2 regions of the Brevibacillus nitrificans genome follow, and region 2 is predicted to be linked to the other one. Evidence: a T-box and tRNA genes for the amino acid it is inferred to sense, from the RefSeq annotation. Region 2 holds a T-box; the other holds one or more tRNA genes.
What was found. The T-box of region 2 lies ahead of leuS (leucine--tRNA ligase). A T-box ahead of a tRNA ligase gene usually reads a tRNA of that ligase, here a tRNA-Leu.

Region 1 (6,233 bases), on a different contig from region 2:
CCCCATGATGGCCAATCCTAGCATAAATACCCCGTAGCGAATAATCAACGGATGAAACACGGTCTTCCTACTCACTTACAGCCCTCCCCAGAATCGTTATTCGCCTTGGATTCGAGCAGTAGAGGGAGGGGCCAGCATCCAGCCACGCAAATATTCCAGCATCATCGCAACTTCCTTTCCACCTTACCGGTATCCTTCTTATCTCGTTTGCAGCCAGCTCTATGATCCGCAAATCACCTGGCGTTTCCTGTATAGATGGCCCCAGGCATCGGGATATCTTTCAAACTTAAAATAATTATTGACAAAATCCTTGTTTTGTGGTATGATTGAATATTTTTTATTTACAAACACCCCTTCAACTTCCATAATGTTCATTGAGAAAACCTTATGAATCATGGAAGGGGCTCGACAATCATGGAGACACTACCTTGCCAGGGCTGCAAAGGACTTTGCTGTGGTCCTGTTCCCATAACCGAATATGAGCTAAAAAAGATACAGAAGATGCTCAAAAGCATGCCGCGAAAAATCCGCGAGAGCTTGGAAAAGCAGCAACGCTTATTGGGAACCTGTATTTTTTACGACCTCGATAAAGACCAGTGCGGAATACACGCAGCACGCCCAGAAATCTGTCGAGATTTTGGGTATTACACAGACCTCGTTTGTTTTCGAAAACCAGAATTGGCCACGAAATCGCGTACTTTGCGAAAAGAAAAGCCCATCGGACACTTGAGCATCGATTTTACCTGGAAGGACTTTTGACTGCCCCTGCTTCCTTCTCCATCCTACCATGTTCAACTGTATTATACCTACATAAATTTATGTAATGTTGGAATGTTTGCGAATCATCGGAATCTGCAAGGAAAGGCTGCCGAAACGTAATCGACAGCCTTCCCTTGCATCACTCTGTTATTTTATAACGGTAGGCAGTCGATGCGGTTCCGCCTTTTTGATCACTTGCGGTCACGATGATCGTCACTTCCCCAGGCTTTTGAGCCATGACTTTCACCAGGCTCCCTTCCACTTCCACTTTTGCGACGGCCTCACTCTGAGATAAGGCCGAATAAATGAGTTCATCTCCATCCGCGTCCGAAAAAACCTCGCTGACATCGATTTTATACTCAACCCAAGGAGAGATCGTCTCTACATCCGGCATTTTTTCCGTGAGAGCCGGGGCATGGTTGACAGCTTCTGATCCTCCGCTTGATTCCGTTTCCGTCACATCCCCAAACATGAAAAAGCCAGACACGGCTGCCACCATCACTTTTGAAAGCATCCACATATTCACGCGAGAATCACTCCTATTCGGACAGTTCATTCTTTGTTTCCTAAGGATACCATACTTCGAGGCGACTCCACATGGTGCAGATGATTTTCCTGATATTTACACTGGCTTGCCCTATGTGTACCCTAAAAATGGGCACATTCCGAATCGAGTGAGTGAGCCCTTGTAAAAAACTACAGGATCATGTAATCCACTAGACTTCTTTGATTGAACGTTATATAATATTGTTAAAATAAAAGCAACAAAAAACGTTTGCGGGTGTAGTTCAATGGTAGAACTCTAGCTTCCCAAGCTAGTAGCGTGGGTTCGATTCCCATCACCCGCTCCATCTGAAAAGTCTTGCGCAGCAAGGCTTTTTTCATTTTCTGCTAAAATGGAGCTGCTCCGTCACGATATCCAGCTCGCTCTCTAATTCTCATGAAGGAAAACGCTTACAAAGCTTGTTCTAATCTCATCACTCCTACATAGAAATGAAGTATCAGCCCTGTTGAAAGGAGTGAAATCATGACCCAACTCAACTCAGAATATCTCATGGAGCTGTACAAAAAGATTACGGAGATTCATGCCGCCTCGTTACAACTGGGTGCACAACAACCGCAAACGGAATTGATAACTGTCATTGATCATTTGTCGAGAGTAGCTGGGTTCCTCGTTGATCTGAGACTGCAGGAGCTAGAGAGTGGATCGATCGCCTCTGTCAATCCGACTGGCTATCTGGACAGCAAGATTGGCATTGCGAATACGGTGATGAAAAGGTATCAAGAAAATGTTCTGAGCTACTAATCCCTCTTCGGGGGGATTTTTGTTTGCGCGAATTTCGGCTACGGAAAAAGACAAATCAAAAAACACACCTCCCAAGCGCTGTAAACACTTCGAGTGTGTGCTATATCGTTACCGTTATGGAAATAGTGGTGCCGGTGAAGGGACTTGAACCCCCACGGTTTCCCTCACGATTTTGAGTCGCGCGCGTCTGCCATTCCGCCACACCGGCATATCAATCTGTGACTTCATACTAGCACAATTTTGATAGAAAATCAACGTTTGATTTTTCTCACCACTTACAGCTTCGCCAAAATTTCCTCAGCCCACTGATGAAAAACAGCCAATGCTTCTTCCACGGTTGGAAAAGAACGCTCTTCTTCACAAATAAATTCCGGAAAATCTGCTATGCGATTTTTCCGTATACGTACCCCTTCTGCCATGCACTGGATATCCAGAAAGTACGGTACAGACTCGTCAATGCCATAGCTGTTTTCCAAAAACTCATAAGTCCGTACCCATTCCAGAATACGTACTTCCGATGGCTTTAATCGCAGGACTTGCTCCAAGGACATGATCGTTTCATTACCGTAGTAGTGCATTTCATTCAACCTTTCTACATCTGATTCTGCGTCGAACCACGAAATCGTGCAAACAGGCGGAGAGGATCTCCGCCCGCCACGAAATCAATCGTTAAATGGAAGAAAGAAGTTCTCGAAGCTCTTTCACGATGACAGCTTGGTATCCAGTACCTTCCCCGTATTGCTTGAGCATTTCCGCGCGTGCAGCCTTGAGATTCTCCTCATACGCAGGTGCATTGCGATCTGGGTTCTGCTCCTTAAACGCGATCATCACGTCTTGGACATGCTTTGGACGCGGTCCCCATTTCGCCAGCACATGTCCACCCGTATCTGCGAAAAGAACTACCGGGATGGAGCGGCCACCCATAGTCAAGAATTCATCCATGAGATCCAGATGCTCTTCCATAATAAAAATCTCCGTTGGTATTTCCGTTTCTTTCAAGGCTTCCAGCACCACCGGTATATTGCGGACAACGTCACCGCACCAGTCCGCCGCGATGATCAGGCAACGAAGATCATCCCGATTGGCGAGCGAAGCAAAAAAAGCACGGTCTTCCTCACTCGGCCACGAAAACTCTGCCTTCCTGCTGAGAAAAGTATCCTGATTCTTGGTCATCCCATCGATAAATGCTTGAGGTTTTATCCCGTTACGGAGCTTGTGAGACACGTTTGCTGCCATATGTATTCCTCCTCCTCCATGCTTTGTTTCGTGTTTACGATTCTACAGCCGCATCGAAAACTCCTGTCTTTCAAACAGTCGGTACGGCTTACTCTTGGTTCTTCTCTTCCTCTTCTTGTTTGGCCAGCTCCAGCATTTTCTGCATCAAAATATGCTGGGGCATATGCATCAGCTGCTCCAGCGGAACATTCAGTTTCTCAGCCAATTTCACGGCTGTTTCGGGCGATATTTGCAAGGGACGCACAAAATCACCCTCCTTTCATCTGCAAAATAGAAGTCTCTTCAGTATAGTACATGCCAGACGATCTTGCCATAGAACGCAGGCATTCGTGGGGGGAAACAGTTCGTTCTGCATGCGAAAAAACCCCTCGTCTCCGCTGGATGAAGGGTTCTCTCTATACAACCGCCTATGTCTGCCGTTTCGTCAGGATGCACGGCACCCCGTATCCGATCTCGCCGGGCTGGGACATTTTCTCGAGATATGCTAACCCACGCGCACATTGTTGTTTGCACACCTGACAAGTAGAAGAAGTCACAATTTTCAAGTTCAATTGATTTGGATGCTGCCTAGAGTTTTTCTTCTTGATTTTCTTTGCCTTAGCCATCTTCTCCCCTCCCTTAGCCCTAGATCACTCCAGTCTATGAAGGAGAACAACCCCATTCTTTAGGCAAAGACACAAAACGGGGCTCTTTACACGAAAATAGGCAGAACGGTTGCATGCAGCCCTATTTGAATGGTTTTCCTAACAATAAACGCCCTAGCCTCTTTAGGATCCACCACGGACCAACTAGGAGATAAACAGGATTCTTGAAAAAGGACGGAGGATTTCCTTCGAAGAAATGACCAACAAATTGAAATATCCAGTCAAGAATAAATAGCGCTGCGGCCCGCTTCCCATTCCAGAAAAGCAGCGGCAAGGAAATGACAATCATCTGTGATGGCCATCGTGGCAAAAGCAAAAAACGCTGCGCGGACACACAGCGTTTTGGGAGGTTCTCTCTATCGTTTACGGTTTTTCCTGGAGCAGCTTGCGCATTTCCAGCTCTAGCGTCGGTGCATCTATCATCCCGATAATCTTCTTTCGGACGACGCCATTCATATCGATCACGTACGTAGTTGGAAACGCTTGAATCAGATATCGGTTGGAGACCGTTCCGGCCACATCCATAGGAATCGGAAACGTGAGCTTGTAGCTCTGTACAAACGCGGCTGCAGCCTCTGGACTGTCGTTGTTGGTTACATTGATGCCGTACAAATCGATCTGGTTTTTGTATTTCTCGTAGAGCTTCTGCAAATCCGGCGCCTCCATACGGCAAGGACCGCACCAGGATGCCCAGAAATTGAGAATGACGGGCCTGTCCCTTTTTCCTTCAACTTTGTACACTTGATTATCCAGCCCAGTCAAAGAGAAATGAGGCGCTGCAAACCCTACTTCCGGCTTTTGCACCTCAGACACAACCGCGACGGACTCCTGAGGCTGCTGCCAGACCGCATAGCCGACGCCTACTGTAACCAGCATCGCCAACGCTATTTTGTTCATTACGTCACCTCTGCTTCATTCGATCAGAATCCTGTAAATCCACCGTACAGTTGAATGAGCACACGTGTAATATCCGTCATTTTATCGGTGTACAGCAGCACGCCAAACACAATCATGATAGCGCCGCCCACCTTCATAAACTGATCGGAGTATTTGACGATCGCGCTTACTTTGCTGATAAAGAAAGTCATTACAAAAAACGGAATAGCAAAACCCAATGTATAAGCGAGTGTATACGACAAGGCACGAGAAGGATCCGTCACGCCCATGACAATAATCCCGGAAAGAATCGGTCCCACGCATGGCGTCCAACCAGCCGCGTAAGTCATTCCTACCAGTATGGACCCAGTATACCCCAATGGGCGCGATTTTAAATCAACCTTAAATGAGCGCATCATCCAATCCATTTTAAACACCTGAAGCATAATCAGTCCGATGACGACAAGCAAAATGCCGCCTAGCTGACGGATCAAGTCCTTTTGATTGACAAACAAACTGCCGATCCAGGAGGTCGATAACCCGAGCGCGATAAAAATAATGGAAAAGCCGATGATGAAAAACAGCGTATGCAAGAGCGCCTGTTTTTGAAAAACAGTTCTCCCCTTCTTCACTTCATCGACGGTAATCCCCGTTATGTATGATAAAAAGGAAGGATAAAGCGGCAGACAGCAAGGCGAGATAAAAGAAAGAAAGCCCGCGCCAAAGGCTAACAAAATGGAAAGATTTCCAGTCATACATACCTCCAAATTTGATTCATCCACTATCTACCTTATTGTAGCGAAACTTTCTTCATGTCAAAAGTGGGACCGACACTTTGTCTTAAATCCGTGACATTTGTGTTTACGTAATAATTATTATGTTTACTTGTTTCCCTCACTTCTACCACTCCGTACTGTAGTTGACTTTACCTGTACTTGTATTTACACTGAAATCACCGAAATGAGCGAATGTTGTTCGCGAAACCGATCGTTACGCTCGTTTCAATGGACGCAAAGAATAGGAGAAAATAAATGGATATCTTGATCAGACAAGAGCTCCCCGAAGATTATAACCAGACAGAAGAAGTAGTCGAGCGTGCTTTTCTGAACGAAGAATTCAGCGACAAAACAGAACATTTGCTGGTTAGCCGCATTCGAAAATCAGATGCATTCGTTCCAGAGCTTTCTTTAGTCGCTGTAACACAAGATAACGAGATTGTCGGACATATCCTTTTGTCCAAAATTCACATCACCGAGGGTAACACCGTTATCGCAAACTCATTGGCGCTTGCTCCCGTTTCCGTTGCTCCTAAGCTTCAGAATAAAGGGATTGGCAGCCAATTAATACGCGAAGCCCTGATCAAGGCTAAAGAAGTAGGCTACCAGTCAGTCATTGTTTTAGGACATAAAGAT
Region 2 (6,233 bases):
CGATGAGCAGTTTTTCTTTGTTCTTGCCATTTACCTGCAGAACGATTTCTACCTCATCTTCTACCAGCTTGGATTCGTCGTACGTCGGCCAAGCTTCGTAGGCGATTGTTTCTGTATGTCCCAGCTTTTCCCACAGCTCTTCCGCAATGTGCGGAGCGATTGGGGACAGCATTTTCACGAAGTCTTCCATGTACTTCTTCGGCAATACCTCTTGTTTGTACGCTTCGTTTACAAATACCATCAGTTGGGAAATACCTGTGTTGAAACGCAGACCTTCGTAGTCTTCCGTTACTTTCTTCACTGTTTGATGGTACGTGCGCTCCATACCCGCCACTTTGGAGGTATCTACGATCTTCTCGTTCAGCTGTCCGTTGTCGTTCACAAACAGGCGATAGACGCGGTCCAGGAAGCGACGAGCGCCGTCCAGTCCTTTTGTCGACCAGGCGATGGACGCATCCAGAGGTCCCATGAACATTTCGTACATGCGCAGGGTATCAGCACCATGGCTGTTGATGATATCGTCCGGATTCACCACGTTGCCTTTGGATTTGCTCATTTTTTCATTGTTCTCGCCCAGAATCATCCCTTGGTTGAACAGCTTTTGGAACGGTTCTTTGGTCGGTACGACTCCGATGTCGTACAGGAATTTGTGCCAGAAACGGGAGTACAGCAAGTGCAATACCGCGTGTTCGGCACCACCGATGTAAATGTCAATCGGCAGCCACTCTTTCAGTTTTTCCGGATCTGCCAGCGCTTTGTCATTGTGCGGATCGATAAAGCGCAGGAAGTACCAGCAGCTACCCGCCCATTGTGGCATCGTGTTGGTCTCGCGGCGAGCTTTTTGACCCGTCACAGGATCTACGATGTTGATCCAGTCGGTAATATTGGCGAGTGGCGATTCGCCTGTACCCGAAGGCTTGATTTCTTTTGTCTTCGGCAGAATGACAGGCAGCTCTTCTTCTGGAACGACCTTCATCGTGCCATCTTCCAGATGAATGATTGGGATCGGTTCACCCCAGTAGCGTTGGCGGCTGAACAACCAGTCACGCAGACGGTAGGTCACCTTGCGATTTCCTTTGCCGTTTTCAACGAGCCATTCGATCATTTTGGCAATGGCCTGCTCTTTGTTCAAGCCATCCAGGAATTCGGAGTTGATATGGGCTCCGTCCCCTGCGTACGCTTCTTTCGAAATATCTCCGCCCGCGATGACTTGCTTGATAGGCAGGTCAAACGTTTTCGCGAACTCGTAGTCACGCTCGTCATGTGCAGGAACCGCCATGATCGAACCGGTACCATAGCTGATCAATACGTAATCGGCAATCCAGATCGGCAGACGCTCGCCGTTCACCGGGTTAATGGCATACGCACCGGTAAAGACCCCGGTTTTTTCTTTTGCCAAATCTGTACGCTCCAGATCGCTCTTGTGCTTCGCCTGTTCCAGGTAAGCCGCTACCGCTTCTTTCTGTTCGTCTGTGGTAATCAGGTCCACCAGCTTGTGCTCTGGCGCCAGGACCGCATAGGTCGCCCCATACAAGGTGTCAGGACGCGTCGTGAAGACGGTCAAGGTCTCATCATGCCCTTCGATGCCAAAAGTGACTTCCGCACCCTCGGAACGGCCGATCCAGTTGCGCTGCATTTCCTTGATGCTCTCTGGCCAATCCAGCTCTTCCAGATCAGACAGCAGACGCTCCGCATACGCTGTAATTCGCAGAACCCACTGCTTCATCGGACGGCGTTCTACCGGGTGACCACCGCGTTCACTTTTTCCGTCGATGACTTCTTCATTCGCCAGTACCGTACCCAGTGCAGGGCACCAGTTTACAGCTACTTCGTCGATGTAAGCCAAACCGTGCTCATACAGCTTCGTGAAGATCCATTGGGTCCATTTGTAGTAGTGTGGATCAGTGGTGTTGACTTCCCGATCCCAGTCGTAGGAGAAGCCCAGAGATTTGATTTGACGGCGGAAGGTCTGGATGTTTTTCTCCGTAAATTCTGCAGGGTCATTCCCCGTATCCAGTGCGTACTGCTCCGCTGGCAAACCAAACGCATCCCAGCCCATTGGATGAAGTACGTTGTAGCCTTGCATGCGCTTCATGCGGGACAAGATATCCGTCGCCGTGTAGCCCTCTGGATGCCCTACGTGCAGGCCAGCACCAGACGGATACGGGAACATATCGAGTGCATAAAATTTCTTTTTGCCAGCGTCCTCAGAGGTCTTGAAGGTCTTGTTTTGCTCCCAATATTGCTGCCACTTTTTTTCTACGTTGTGATGACTAAAAACCATGGTAAAGCACTCCCATCCTTAATGGTAAAAAATAAAAAAACCCCACGTCCCTATCGATTGACGAAAAGGGACGAGAGGTTGTGTTTACTCCCGCGGTACCACCCAGATTGGCAAATGTCCTGCATTCACCCACTTGATTCCATCCGTAACGTGGAGGATTCGCCCACCCTTACTCAACCGAGCTGTACCCGGTCTTGGGGGCAAGTGCTGGGAGGTGAGTTCAGCTTACTCCGGGTTGACTTGCACCAGCCGTCAACTCTCTTAACCTCGGAGTGATTACCTACTATTCCTCTTTCAACGCGTCGAATTTTGCAGTTATAACACGATTATAGTAAATGTGAACCTGCCGTGTCAACGTTTCGGCTTTCGTGCTGCAAAAAATAGGCGATCGCTCTTTTCATGCGGCGGTTGGTTGGAGTAATCTGCCGACAGCACGATGTCTTCAAAGCCTGCATCCTTCAGCCAGCGAATCAGTTGAATCGGCTGGTATGCCCTTTGAAAATGCTCCTCTTCCATTCGCTCATACAAGCCGTTTTCCTGGCGGATGAAAAAGGTCAGCTGATGCTCGACTTCAAGGCGGAGCGGATCGCAAAAACATTGCCAAATGTACGAAACTTCATCGTCCATGTACGTGAACGTCTCGTCTCCGAAAATGTGCAGCATCTTGTACGGACTGTGTACGTCAAACAAGAAGCTGCCTCCCTCGACGAGATGGGCGTACACCCTGCGAAACGTCTCCTGTACATCTTCTTCCTCTGTCAGATAGCTAAGCGAATCACACAAGGAGATGACAGCATCTGCCACAGGCAGTTCCAGCTCACGCATATCTTGCTCGACCCAGTTAACGTCAGCTTGCGCCTGGCGCATTTTATCATAGGCGACCGCCAGCATTTCGGCAGACAGGTCGACACCGGTCACCCGATAGCCGCGCTTTGCGAGCGGGATGGCGATCGTGCCGGTCCCGCAGCCCAAATCAATCACCTGCTTAGGCTTATCCCCTTTTTCCCAGTTGCTCTCCACCCAGTCCAGCCACTGATCATAAGGCGAATCCGCCATCAGCTTGTCATACACAGCTGCCATATGCGCGTACGCCATAGCTATTACCCTTGTTCTGAGAAGGATACGACCTCTGCATCCTTCCACAGACGCTCCAGGTTATAAAACTCGCGATCCTCACGGTGGAACACGTGGATCACCACATCCCCCAGATCGACGAGAACCCAGCGACCTTCCTCAGCACCTTCAATTCCGCGGATGTTCGTTCCGTTTTTGTGGGCCTGATCACGGATCTCTTTTACAATCGCTTGCACCTGACGCTCGTTGTTCCCGTGGCAAATCATAAAGTAATCGGAGATCACAGACAGATTGCGGATGTCCAGCACCATCAGATTTTCTGCTTTCTTGTCCTCTGCTGCCTTCACAACCAAACGGGCCAAATCTTCTACTGTTTTAACCATTAAACCCTCCTATTCTCCCTTTTTAAGGATATCAAATCGTTATAAGCCAATAATGTCAACGGAAATACCGTCTTTTTCTTTTCTATCAAAAACTGCATCGTGCCTCCGAGAGCAAGGGCAAGCGCTGCATCCAAATCCTCCTGCGCCAAGGCGCGGATCTCTTCGACACCAGGGAAGTTGCGGTTCGGTTCTATATAGTCTGCCACACATACCACTTTTTCTAACAGGGTCATGCCGACACGCCCCGTTGTGTGATAGCGGACAGCCTGCAATATTTCCGGATCCGTAATACCGAGGTCTGACTGGATGACAATCGCTCCGGCAAAAGCATGCCACAGCTCTTTCTCGCCTTCCAACAGCTCTGTTGGCATATCATGGCGAACCAGAATCTCAAACATCTTGTCGACTGGCCAGCATTTGCAGTAATCATGCAAGTATCCGGCAAGCTGTGCTTTGTCAGGATCGGCCCCATAGCGGATCGCCAGCTGCCTTGCGGACTCCGCTACGCCCAGTGTGTGGGCATACCTTTTATCATGCATTTGGGCCCGCACCTGTGCGAGCAGCTCCTCCCGATTGCTCCACTCACGCATAGAATCCGTTCTCCTTTATATAACGCTCGACTGAACGAGGAACCAAATAACGAATGCTTTGGCCTTCCGCTGCTTTCATCCGGATCAGCGTGGATGAGATATCCCAAACCGGCATTTCAACAAAGGTTACGGTGTCATTCGGCACACGATCGATATCCGCGCCAGGTCTCGCCAAACCGATGAATCGAATCATGCGGCTCAGCTCCTCAAAACGGTACCATTTCGGCAGGATCTCGACCATATCACCCCCAATGATAAAGGAAAAACGGCAATCTGGGTACTGCTCGACCAGCTGAACGATCGTGTCGTAGGTGTAAGAGGGTCCCTCACGTCTGAGCTCCACATCCGTCACCCGAAACGATTCGTGATCCGCTACCGCAAGCTCCACCATCTCAAGCCTTGTAGCAGCGTCCGTCAGCCCGTCACGTGTTTTATGCGGCGGGATATGTGTGGGCATGAACCACACCTCATCCAGACCCGCTTGCTCCCTCGCCTGCTCTGCAGCAAGCAAATGGCCGCAATGAATCGGATCGAACGTCCCACCTAAAATTCCGACATGCTTTATGCGTTCATCCATGATGTTCGCTACGGCAGCTTGATCGTTTTGTTTTCCCGAGACTCTTTGTACAGTACAACGGTATGCCCGATCAGCTGAACCAATTCCGCTCCTGCACCTGCCGCCAAATCTTCTGCGACTTCATGCTTGTCGTCATTGTTGTTTTGCAGGATCGCTACTTTGATCAATTCACGCACTTCCAGCGCCTCTTTGATCTGCGTGATCATATTTTCATTTACGCCACCTTTTCCCACTTGGAAAATCGGGGTCAGGTGGTGCGCTTCTGCGCGTAAAAAACGTTTTTGCTTGCCGGTCAACATCGGCATGCCTCCTTCTACGTATGAACGTATCATTATCGTTATTGTGCTGTTTTTGTCAATTGCGAAAGGACGATCTGGCGCATGGCTTCTGTCGGAGCCTTTTTCCCGGTCCACAGCTCAAAGGCCAATGCTCCTTGGTTAACGAACATGCCAACGCCTGAGTGAACACGTGCTCCAATCGCCTTTGCTTCTGCAAGCAAACGGGTTTCCAGTGGATTGTAGATCAGGTCACTGACCGTCAGCTGATCGTGCAGCCACTCTTTCGGAACAGGCATTTCATTCACATTCGGCAGCATGCCGATCGAAGTCGTATTAATCAACAAGGACGCATCCGCGATCGCCTCTTTCCCTTCTCCCTGCTCCACGATGCGGGTCGACACTATCGGCTTTAAGGATTCGGCAAGAAGGGTGGCTCTTTCGCGTGAACGGTTGATGATGCGAATTTCCTTCACGCCTTTTTCGGCAAGGGTAAAAGCTACTGCACGCGCCGCGCCGCCTGCGCCAACCATCGTCACGATCTGCTGCTCAAGCTCAATCCCTGTCTCCTCTACGAGGGAACGGACATAGCCCATACCATCTGTGTTGTAGCCGATCAGGCGACCCTCTTCAATCACGACCGTATTTACCGCACCGATCCGCTTGGCCAAGGGGTCAATCTCATCGAGCATCGGCATGATGGCGACCTTGTGCGGAATCGTCACATTGATTCCTTTCAGACCCAGAGCGCGAATCCCTGCCACGGCATCCTCCAGGTTGTCAGGCTCTACATCAAAGGCAGCATAGGCATAGCCCAAGCCCGTTTCTGAAAAGGCGGCATTCTGCATCATAGGCGACTGTGAATGGGAAACCGGGTGGCCGAACAAACCAACCAGCTGTGTTTTACTCGTAATCATTTTGCTCTCCTACCCCCTATAGGCTCTCTTTACAAACAACCAAGAAACAAGGGCGGCCCTATTCTCTTCGGAGGAGCTAGATTAGCCCTTTTCTGATCCCCACACTAACCCCTTTCGGCGCATGAACGACAAT

Region 1: it encodes a tRNA-Leu, which carries the amino acid that the T-box ahead of leuS (leucine--tRNA ligase) is inferred to sense. The anticodon was not compared.

What each region holds. Positions count from the first base shown of each region.
Region 1 is NZ_RHHU01000003.1:453,695-459,927, reverse strand. It holds gene EDM59_RS04145 (YczE/YyaS/YitT family protein) at 1-75, opposite strand, end outside; gene EDM59_RS04140 (YkgJ family cysteine cluster protein) at 415-759, shown strand; gene EDM59_RS04135 (hypothetical protein) at 899-1,285, opposite strand; tRNA gene EDM59_RS04130 (tRNA-Gly) at 1,537-1,610, shown strand; gene EDM59_RS04125 (hypothetical protein) at 1,787-2,065, shown strand; tRNA gene EDM59_RS04120 (tRNA-Leu) at 2,192-2,273, opposite strand; gene EDM59_RS04115 (hypothetical protein) at 2,341-2,643, opposite strand; gene EDM59_RS04110 (thioredoxin family protein) at 2,735-3,301, opposite strand; gene EDM59_RS04105 (YycC family protein) at 3,390-3,545, opposite strand; gene EDM59_RS31345 (hypothetical protein) at 3,709-3,906, opposite strand; gene EDM59_RS04095 (Mpo1-like protein) at 4,028-4,234, opposite strand; gene EDM59_RS04090 (TlpA family protein disulfide reductase) at 4,309-4,842, opposite strand; gene EDM59_RS04085 (cytochrome c biogenesis CcdA family protein) at 4,866-5,576, opposite strand; gene EDM59_RS04080 (GNAT family N-acetyltransferase) at 5,853-6,233, shown strand, end outside.
Region 2 is NZ_RHHU01000014.1:28,468-34,700, forward strand. It holds gene leuS (leucine--tRNA ligase) at 1-2,284, opposite strand, end outside; T-box leader at 2,348-2,591, opposite strand; gene EDM59_RS21685 (class I SAM-dependent DNA methyltransferase) at 2,636-3,379, opposite strand; gene rsfS (ribosome silencing factor) at 3,385-3,741, opposite strand; gene yqeK (bis(5'-nucleosyl)-tetraphosphatase (symmetrical) YqeK) at 3,741-4,331, opposite strand; gene EDM59_RS21700 (nicotinate-nucleotide adenylyltransferase) at 4,324-4,908, opposite strand; gene yhbY (ribosome assembly RNA-binding protein YhbY) at 4,917-5,207, opposite strand; gene EDM59_RS21710 (shikimate dehydrogenase) at 5,246-6,100, opposite strand; gene yqeH (ribosome biogenesis GTPase YqeH) at 6,177-6,233, opposite strand, start outside.